DNA from 2 places in the Sanguibacter biliveldensis genome. Region 1 is predicted to be linked to the other one. Evidence: riboswitches for the same ligand, from Rfam matches in the RefSeq annotation. Region 1 holds a riboswitch; the other holds the start of a gene.
What was found. Region 1 has a riboswitch for S-adenosylmethionine ahead of SANBI_RS00275 (methylenetetrahydrofolate reductase). Riboswitches for the same ligand answer to the same signal wherever they lie in the genome.
Positions count from the first base shown of each region.

Region 1 (5,029 bases):
CCGCGAGGCCACGGCCTCGCTCGCGGCGAGCAGCTCGGCGTGCACGGCCTCGCGGCCCTCGCGCAGACCCTCGGCGAGAGTGACGACCTCGGCGACCTTCTGGTCGGCGAAGGCGAGCCACTTCGCGAGGGTCGGGTCGAGCGTGGGCTCGTCGGCCACGTCGTGCGGGACGTGCTGGAGGGACGTCGACGTGCCGACGGCGACTGCCCCGGCGCCGAGGCCCTCGAGGGCCTCGAGCACCTCCAGCCTCGCGGAGAGGTCGGCGCGCCAGATGTTGTGGCCGTCGACGACCCCGGCGACGAGGGTCTTGGTCTCGAGGCCCCGGACGGGCGAGGTGGGCGCAGATCCCTTGACGAGGTCGACCGCGAGGGCCTCGACGTCGGTCCCGGCGACGACGGGCAGCGCCTCCTGGAGGTCGCCGAAGGGTGCGGCGAGCAGGATCGCCGGGCGCTCCGGTCGGGCGAGGTCGGTCGAGAGCACCCTGTACGCCTCGGTGACCGCGGTCAGGACGTCGCCGAGCGGCACGTCGATCGTGTCGGTCACGAGGCCCGGCTCGTCGAGCTGGACCCAGGTCGCGCCGGCCGCAGCGAGCGCGCGGAGCAGCTCGACGTAGACGGGGAGCAGGTCTGCGAGGCGCGAGAGCGGCTCGAAGCCCGCGGGGGCGTCGTCGGCGGCCTTGCTCAGCAGCAGGAAGGTCACCGGTCCCACGAGGACGGGCCGGGTCGTCACGCCGTCGGCCAGCGCCTCGGTGAGCTGGCGGACCACGCGGTCGGAGGCGAGGTGGAAGGCCGTCGACGGTCCGATCTCGGGGACGAGGTAGTGGTAGTTGGTGTCGAACCACTTGGTCATCTCGAGCGGGGCGTCGTCGCCCTCGCCGCGTGCCGCGCGGAAGTACCCGGCGAGGTCGAGGTCGCCGTCGGCCGTCGCGAAACGGGGCGGGACGGCCCCGACGGTCACGGCGGTGTCGAGCACCTGGTCGTAGTACGAGAAGGTCTCGGGAACGGCGCCGTCGGTCGCGGAGAGGCCGAGCGCCACGAGACGGTCCCGGGTCGCCTTGCGCAGGGCAGCTGCCGTCTCCTCGAGCTGGTCGGCGTCGATGCGGCCGGCCCAGAAGGACTCGACGGCCTTCTTGAGCTCGCGGCGCGGCCCGATGCGGGGGTAGCCGAGAATGGTCGCCGCCGGGAATGCGGCAAAGGTCGGGTTCTGCTGGTCAGAGCTGAGCTCAGTACGTGTCGTCATGGGTCATCCCTCTAGATCAGTGCTGCGGTTGGTTGGGATGCGCCGACCCACGGCCCGCTGGCCAGGTCGGGACCAGCGTCGGCAGGTGCCGGGTGCGCTGGTCCGCCGCCGAGGTGTACGCCCTCGAGCAGGTCTAGTGCGGCTTCGTGCTTGTTGAAGGTGTAGACGTGCAGGCCCGGGGCTCCGGCTGCGAGGACGGCCTCGGCCAGCTCGACCGACGCCCGGATGCCGCGGGCGTGCCGGGCTGCGGGGTCGGCGAGGGACTCGAGGTCGCGGACGAGGGCCCTCGGGGCGGGGACGCCCGTGAGGGTCTCGACCCGGGCGAGACGCGCCGGGTCGGTCATGGGGAGCAGGCCGGCGAGGATCGGGAGGGTGACTCCCGCGCGCCGGGCCTCGTCCACGAAGCCGACATAGCTGTCGGCCTCGTAGAACAGCTGGGTGATCGCGAAGTCGGCGCCGGCCTGCTGCTTCTCGAGCAGCCGCTGCACCTCCTGCGACCGCGTGGTGCCGGCCGCCGCGTTGCCGTCGAGGAAGGTCGCGACGGCGATGGTCAGCGGACGGGCGGCCGAGCGCAGGGCGGACGAGGGGTCGTCCGCGCAGCGCTGGGCCTCGACCTCGCGGAGCAGCGCCACGAGCTCGTCGCTCGAGTTGATGCCCTGCGGGTGCGGGCGCCAGTCGGGCTGGTCGCGCGGGGGGTCGCCGCGGAGCGCGAGGAAGCTGCGGACACCCTCGGCGAGGAACTCGTCGATCACCTCGGCGACGTTGTCGCGGGAGGCGCCGACGCAGGTGAGGTGCGCGATCGGCAGCACGGGGGCGTGCTCGAGGATGCGCCTCACGACGGTCTGCGCGGTGGTCCGGTCTCCGCCTGCTGCGCCGTAGGTGACCGACACGAAGTCGGGCCTGGCGGCGATCAGGTGGTCGACGGTGCTCCAGAACTTCGGCGCCGCGGCAGGGTTGCGGGGCGGCATGAGCTCGAAGGAGATCGTGGGGCGCTGCCGTGCCGGGCGCGCTGCTGGCCGCCCCGGCGGGGCGGTCGCGGAGCCGCCCCCGGCGGGGGTCGGTGGGACGTCGGAAGCCGTCATGAGTTCACTCCATCGGACCTGGCGTTAGCACCCGCACCCATCAGGAGGCTTCCATAGTGGGGGGTTGCTGCGGTGTCGTCGAGCCAGGACTCTCAACCGCTCTGGATGGTGTCCCCGAATCTAGACGGCATCCATCAGGCGGTCCAGGTTCTGCCCGAGGGGTGAGACGAGCGTCTCGTCAGCGGAGACGGCGTCGGGGCTCGCGGGGCGGGAACTCGCCGTCGTCCGAGCCGTCGTCGGCCGAGAAGAGCAGGTCGTGGAGGACCACCTGGACCTGCTCGACCCGCGGGACGTCGTGCAGCGTGACCCCCGCCTTGTCCGTCGCGTCCGAGATGACGAGCGTGCCGCAGCCGAGCAGGCGGTCGGTGAGGCTCTTCTCGTAGGACACGTCGTTGATGCGGTAGAGCGGGATGTCCCGACCCGTGCGCGTGAGGATGCCGCTGCGGGTGATGAGCCGGCGGTTGGTCACCGTGTAGCGCGAGGTCACCCACCGCAGGAAGGGCAGCAGCACCCAGCCGACGAGGACCACGAGCAGCACCACACCACCCGCGAGCAGGATCCAGCCGCGCGCGGAGCTCTCCGGGAGCAGCACGACGAGGGCGACCGCGGCCGCGAGGAGCACGACGAAGAGCGCGATCGCCCCGAACAGCGCCTTGACGTGGGTGCGGAGGTTGAGGACGACGTGCTCGCCCTCGGCGAGAGTGCTCTGGATTCCCATGCCGGAATCTTCGCACCGCTCGCCCCCCGGCACTATCCCCGGTCGGGAGCGGGATCGAGCATCCGGTCGGGTGGCGCCGCGACGGCCGGCTCGGGTGTGACGGTCTGCTCGGGTGTGACGGCCGGTCCGGGTGTGACGGCCGGTTGCGGTGCGACAGCCCGCTCAGGTGCGGCGGGGAGCTGGCGGGCTGTCGAGATCCTGTGCGTCCAGCGCTCCCACGGCGGGCTGACGGCCCAGTTCACCTCGAGGGTGCGCCGGGCCCAGCGGAACCGGCGGGCCAGGCTCGCCGGCGACTGGAAGGTCCGGCCGGAGACCCCGACGGTCAGCGCGCGGTCGTACCTGACGCGCGCCGAGCTGCCGAGCTGGAAGCTCAGGTCGGTGTCGTCGTGCACCTGCGGGTCGTCCCTGTGCACCAGGTGCCTCACGCCGTGCCACGCGGAGACGCGCAGCGCCATGTTCGAGCCCCACAGCGGCACGTTCGCGACGGCTGCGCGCATCCCCCAGAAGTACCCGCGCATGTAGAAGACGCGCGCGAGGTGGCCGCGCACGGGCGGGAGGTCGTAGAAGGTCCCGGCGCCCGTCACCGCGCTGAGCGTCGGGTCGGCGTCGAAGACCGACGCGATCCGCGCGAGCCAGTCGCCCGGGGGCAGGCTGTCCGCGTCGCACCGCGCGATGATCCCGCCCTCGACGGCGTCGTAGCCCCGGGACGCCGCGGCCGGGATGCCGACGCTGTCCTCACGGACGACGCGAGCCCCGGCAGCCCGGGCGACCTCGGCTGTCGCGTCGGTCGAGGCGTTGTCGACGACGACCACCTCGAAGGGCGGGTGCGACTGGCGCGCGAGCGCGTCGAGGCACCGCGCGAGGTGCGCCGCGTCGTCCCGTGCGGGGACCACGACGGTGATGTCCGCAGCGCCGGGCCGGCGGGTCACGAGCGCCTCGCGAGGACGAGGCCTGCGACGAGGGCCCCGAGGGTGCCGACGGCGAGGTCGGAGACCGTGTCCGTGTAACCGACGTTGATCGAGCCGTCGACGTAGGTAGCGCCCGCCCACTCGCCGATCTCCCACAGCAGCGCCAGCAGGGAGCCGAGCCCCGTCACCGAGACGACGACGCCGAGCCTGGGGCGGCGCAGCGACGCCTCGCCGGGGCCGGAGACAGCGCCTGCGCGGCGCAGGACGAGCCAGACGAGCGCCGCGAGGGCCGCGGTGGCGACCAGGTGCATGACGAGGTCGAGCCACGGCACCGCCTCGTAGAGGTCGAGGAGCCCGGCCCACGCGGCGGCCGAGAGCACCAGGCCGAGCGCGGGGTCCCCGTAGCCGTGCAGGCCGAGGGCGCGCGGGACGACCGAGCCCAGCAGGACGAGGGACAGCAGCGCTGCGCCGACAGGGCCGTAGAGGACTGCGCCGACGACGATGCTCGCAGCGACGAGCGCACGGACCACGTCCCCCGCGATGACGGCTGGGGAGGTCGGCGGGGGCGCGTCGGCTGGGGTCACGCGGACGACTCTAGGCAGCGGGACCGTCCCGCGCCGGGTGAGACGTGTGGACGCTGCTGGCGGGAGGCCTCGATGACGCCCGGTCCGCGTGCCTGAGGAGCGGAGCGGTCGGCCGGGCTGAGCGTGCCGGCCGGGGTGAGGGTGTCAGTCGGGCTGAGCGTGCCAGCCGCCTGAGCGTGTCAGTCGAGCTGTGCGTCTCGGTCGAGCAGGCCGGCCTGCGCGGCCCGCGCACCGGCCTGGAACCGGCTGCCCGACTCGAGCAGCTCCATGAGCGAGGAGATGTGCCGGCGCGCCGTGCGGACCGAGCACCCGAGCCGACGGGCGACGACCTCGTCCTTGTGGCCGTCTGCGAGCAGCGCGAGCACGGTCCGTGCGGTCTGGTCGATCTCGACGGGGCGTCCCTCGGCGTCGACCAGTGCCGGGAAGTCCTGCGCGAGCGCCCACTCGGCGTCGTACCCGCGCTCCAGGTACGCGACGAGCCCCGGTTCGTGGATCACG
Region 1 covers NZ_CP138359.1:57,504-62,532, forward strand. Annotated here, with positions in the region: gene metE (5-methyltetrahydropteroyltriglutamate--homocysteine S-methyltransferase) at 1-1,239, opposite strand, end outside; gene SANBI_RS00275 (methylenetetrahydrofolate reductase) at 1,251-2,321, opposite strand; SAM riboswitch class I at 2,328-2,433, opposite strand; gene SANBI_RS00280 (PH domain-containing protein) at 2,500-3,039, opposite strand; gene SANBI_RS00285 (glycosyltransferase family 2 protein) at 3,072-3,968, opposite strand; gene SANBI_RS00290 (hypothetical protein) at 3,965-4,531, opposite strand; gene SANBI_RS00295 (helix-turn-helix transcriptional regulator) at 4,711-5,029, opposite strand, start outside.

Region 2 (5,029 bases), 540 kb from region 1:
AGAGGTTCATGGCCGCCGAGTGGGGAGTCACGACGGTCGAGATGACTGTGCTCGACGCGCGTACGGAGCTGCTCGCCTTCTACGAGCGCCGCGGCTACACCCGCACCGGCGAGCACAAGGCCTTCCCCTACGGCGACGAGCGCTTCGGGCTGCCGCAGCGCGACGACCTGCGCATGGAGATCCTCCGCAAGACCGTCGGCTGAGATCCACCGCACGGGCGCGCCCGTGTCGGGACCGGTGCTCCGCGGGCAGACCGACGGCCCTTGGAGCAGGCAGGCAGCCCGTGGGGGCCGGAGCCGGTCGGCACACGCCTCGTCCGCGGGCGTCTCGGTCCACGACCTGCGCCGAGCCGGGTCAGACCGGTGGGAGCATCCACTTCTCGAAGGCGAGCGGGCCGTCTGCGTCTGTGCGCACCACGTCGGTGTCGAAGAGCGCGGTGTACCCGGTCCGCAGGTAGAGCCCGACGGCCTCGGGCTGGCGTGACCCTGTCGTGAGGTAGATGCGGCTGTACCCCGCGGCGGCGGCACGGTCCTCGAGCTCGGTGAGCACGATGCGGGCCAGGCCGCGGCGACGGTGCTCGTCGTGGGTCCAGATGCGCTTGAGCTCGGCCGTCGGTGCGACAGTGCGCCCGTCGGTGCCACGCTCGGCCTCCGGGTACCGGGAGAACCCCGGGTCACCGAGCTCGGGCTCGACCGAGAGGCGGAACGCACCGCCCGCGACGGGGACACCCTCGTCGAGGACCAGGACGAAGTCGCCGTCGGGGGCCACGAACTCTTCGGGGCTGTAGTGGGCCATCTCCTCGCGCAGGACCTCTTCGCCGAGGAGCGACGCGTAGAGGCGCAGATAGGTGCGCTCGAGGTCGTCGAGGAGGGGCTGGACCAGGGCGTCGCTCATGTGGACCGAGCGGACCTCGAACCCGTGGCGCGGGCCGTCCAGGCGGCCGCCGGCAATCACGCTGTCGGTGCTCATCGGACGCGACACTCCCCTGCGTTGACGGCGAAGGGCACGTCGTTGCCCTCGACGGGCTGCGGGCAGGTACCGAAGTCGCTGAAGGCGCACGGCATGTCGTAGGCACGGTTGAGGTCGAGCACGACGGTGCCCTCGGTCTCGCCCGCGGTGTCGACGGTCAGCGAGCGCCAGGCGGGGGTCTCCTCCGACGTGTCGGTGAACAGCAGCGAGGCGCTGCCGGGTGCGTCGCCGACGAGGCGCAGGGTGACGCTCTGGCCGTCGCGGACGAGGTCGACCTCGCCGGTGACGGTGACCTCGTGGCTGAAGCCGGGCTGGGCCGCGCCGACGACGGCGGGCTCGGGCTGCGCGTACCAGCGGACCGGGGCCTCGAGCACCCAGGACGGGTCGTAGTCGAAGGTCGGCACGCCTGTGAAGCCTGTGGCCATGGGAGCACGGGGGTCGCGGACCCGCAGGATCGGTCGACCGCTGCGGATGCCCGCCTCGACGGCGACGTCACCGGGGACGATCGCGGCGATGGTCGAGCCGGCCGTGGACACGTCGACGGAGTGGACACCCTCGAAGGGCTCGTCCTCGACAGCGCGCCCGGCGCTCGTGTCGCCCGCGCGCAGACCGTCGGCGACGGTGACCTCGACGTGGATGCCGTGGCGGTCGGCCCACCAGCGACCCGGGAGCTGGTCGTAGGACGTCGGGACGTCGGTGAGCTGGTGGAGCGCGGTGAGCGTCAGCCAGCCGTGGTGCTCGGCCAGGCCTGCGTCGCGCTCGGCGCGCCACGCGACCCAGAGATCGCGGGGGCTCGGCGTCGCGGTGCTGCCCGCGTCGCCCGGCGCGGGGCTGGTGCTCGTCGTCATCCCACCATTCTGCCGCTCCGGACCGCGCCGCGAGGGCGTCCAGAGTGTGGGACTCAGCACAGCAGGAGGGCTCCTCCACGCCCTGTTCACAGGCGAGGCCCTGTGCCTCTCACCCGCCCTGTGGTAGGCAAGAGGCGGCATCAGACGCAGAGAAGAGACGACGTGAGCACCGACCCTCAGGGTTCGACGCACAGATCGACGGACAGCTCGACGCACACAGCGGCACAGAGACCGACGCCCGAGTCGACGCCGGGACCGGCGGAGAGATCCGCGCAGGCACTGCGCAACGGCACGTCGGTCGACGACGCGAGCCCGCGCACCGCCCGACGCGGGCTCTGGGGTGCCGGGGCACCGAGGACGGGCGTCGTCGCCCGCCCTGTCGGCCTCGTCGTCGCAGCGGTCGCCGGGCTCGCCGTGGTCTCGACGGGGATCGCGATCGGGGCGGGTTCACCTCCCCCCACGGCAGGGAGCCCTGCGGGGGGCGTGACTGCCGCACCGACGTCCGCGCTCCCGGGCGTCGCGTCGACGACGGCGCCGGCGGACGCACCCGACGGTGACTCGCCCGTGGGTGACCCCGAGGACGCACCGACGGTCGACCTGCCCCCGTCCGCAGAGCCACCGGTGATCGAGTGGGACGACCTGCCCGAGCCGGCTCAGCCTGACCCGGCACCCGAGCCCGTCGCGACCTTGCCTCCCCTGCCCACCCTCCCGCCCCTGGCACCTGTGCCTGACGTCGTCGCGCCGGGTACACCGCCCTCAGGCCCCTCTGAGCCCGCCGGGCCCAGGGTGCCGACACTCACCGGACCGGCGGCAGGCACTGTGCTGATCACCTTCCCCACGGTCTCAGGGGCGGCCGAGCCGGGCGCAACTGTCGTCGTGACGAGCACCTCGGGCGACTCGCTCGCGACAGCCGTCGCAGACACCTCGGGCGCCTGGTCTGCGCAGGTGTGCGGGGAGCCGACCGGAGCCCCGCCCGCGTGCCTCGCCTCGACCGACGCCCTGACCGTCGCCGCGCACGCCCGCGACGAGACGACGGGCTCCGAGTCCGAGGCGTCCACGGCGCTCTCGTGGACCTTCGACCGTCCCGTCCTGGCAGCGCCGACCGACGGCGAGGTGATCGAGGCCCCGGCCGGGGGCGACGTCCCCCTGCGGGTCGAGGGGACCGCCGGTGAGCTCGTGCAGCTGAGCGTCGACGGGACGCCGACGGGCGAGCTCCACAGGGTGGCGGGCGGGGAGGACCTCGTCTGGCGCAGCCCGTCTGCCGGGTCGCACACGCTGAGCCTGCGGTACGTCGACGTGGGTGAGGGTGGCACAGCCGTCACCGGCTTCGGTCCGAGCCGCACGTGGACGGTGAGCGTCGCCGAGGCCGGAGGCGCACCGGAGGGGACGCTCGAGACTGCTCCTGGGGAGGTACCAGGTGGAGCTCCGGCCGAGGCACAGCCCGAGCGACCGGTCGACACCCCGGCGTCCACCCCGAGCACCACCTCCTGACCAGATGGTGAGACGTTCTGGGAAAGGCGATGACAGGACGCGAGCCGTTGCTATACCGGTCCCCCAAGGTCACGAGAACCGACGCGAAGCCCCGGCTGGTCGGACAGCAACCCCCACGTCATGGCGGGGTGCTCCGGGAGATGACCTGGCTGGTCCCCCGGGACCGGCAAGCCGACGACGGACCACCGAAGGACTGCACATGACCATCCAGGACGAGCGTCTCTCCGACCTCGACACCCACCTGTCCCCCGACGAGTTCAAGACCGTCTTCCGCCAGCACCCCGCTGGCGTCGCCGTCGTGACCCTGCGTGGACCCCACGGGCACGTGGGGTTCACAGCGACCTCGGTCATCTCCGTGTCCGCGGCACCGCCGCTGCTCGCCTTCTCGATCGCCGGGACGTCGTCGTCGTGGGCCGCGCTCGCCGAGGCCGACACCCTGGCCGTCAGCTTCCTCTCCCAGGACCAGGACGACGTGTCGGCACGCTTCGCGACGAGCGGCATCGACCGCTTCGCCGCAGGCGGCTGGACCGAGCTCCCGAGCGGCGAGGCCGTGATCGACGGGGCCGTCACCTGGCTGCGCGGGCGGATCCTCGAGCGCACTCCCGTCGGCGAGAGCTTCCTCGTCTCCGTCCGGGCCATCGAGTCCCAGACCCGCACCGACGCCACCCCGCTGGTGTTCCACGACAGGACGTACCACCGCATCGGGGACCAGACGGCGATCTGAGGGCGCGGGAGGGCCGCTCGGGTGGCTCGCTCAAGCACCAGATCTCGCACCGGGGTCCGGGAGAGCCGCTCGGGTCTCCCGTTCTTGCTCCGGCATCCTCGCCGGGGCACGGAGCACCGCTCGGGCCTCCCGCCCGGCATCCTCGCTCGAGGCCGAGACCCGATGGCCGCACAGCCGCACAGCCGCACAGCCGCACAGCCGCACAGCCGCACAGCCGCACAGCCGCACAGCCGCACAGCCGCACAGCCGCGGGAGCATGTCAGAACGGCGGCTCGTCGGGGAGCCGAGTCAGGTCTCCATCGCCAGGAGCCGTGGCGACCAGACTCAGCTCCCAGCCATGACCACTACCCAGTCGTCGTGCGGCGTGGTCGACAAAGCTGCGTCCCGAGGGCGTGGTCCAGTGCACGACGTCGGCAGCGAAGACCCCGCGGTCGCGCGCGGGGGCGCGGCGCAGTGACTCCTGTCGCGATGGGGGCACGTCGGGTTGGCTGGACGCCTGCCTCGTCGACGGACCGCTCGACGACCTTCCGGGCGGCCCGGTGCTGACAGTCCAGGCCGTGGTGTGCTTCAGACGATGGTGCTTGCGGCACAGGTGGATGAGGTTGTCGTGGTCGGTGGTGCCGCCGTGGGCCCAGTCCTTCACGTGGTCGATGTCGCACCGTTGTGCGCGACGTGAGCATCCGGGGAAACGGCAGGTCTCGTCGCGCAGGCGCAGCCAGGACCTGAGGTCTGCGGGCACCGCGTAGCGGTCGCGCCCGACGGACAGGACCGCCCCGGTCTCGGGGTGGGTGAGGATCCGCAGGAAGCTCGGGGCTTGTGCTGCCAGGCGTCGGGCGGTGCGGGCATCGATGGGACCGTGGCCGGCGAGGTCACCGGGCTCGTCCGAGAGACCCAGGAGCGTCATGACCGGGACCGTGACCGCGACCTGGGGCTTGATGTCGCCCAAGGAGATCCGGTCGGCGACGCCGGCGACGGATCGGCTGGGGTTGGCGGTGGT
Region 2 covers NZ_CP138359.1:3,833,008-3,838,036, forward strand. Annotated here, with positions in the region: gene SANBI_RS16645 (GNAT family N-acetyltransferase) at 1-203, shown strand, start outside; gene SANBI_RS16650 (GNAT family N-acetyltransferase) at 355-969, opposite strand; gene SANBI_RS16655 (DUF1684 domain-containing protein) at 966-1,817, opposite strand; gene SANBI_RS16660 (hypothetical protein) at 1,980-3,308, shown strand; SAM riboswitch class IV at 3,376-3,487, shown strand; gene SANBI_RS16665 (flavin reductase family protein) at 3,508-4,032, shown strand; gene SANBI_RS16670 (HNH endonuclease signature motif containing protein) at 4,292-5,029, opposite strand, start outside.
Region 2: it holds a riboswitch for S-adenosylmethionine, as region 1 does, so the genes downstream of both, SANBI_RS16665 (flavin reductase family protein) here and SANBI_RS00275 (methylenetetrahydrofolate reductase) in region 1, are expected to answer to the same signal.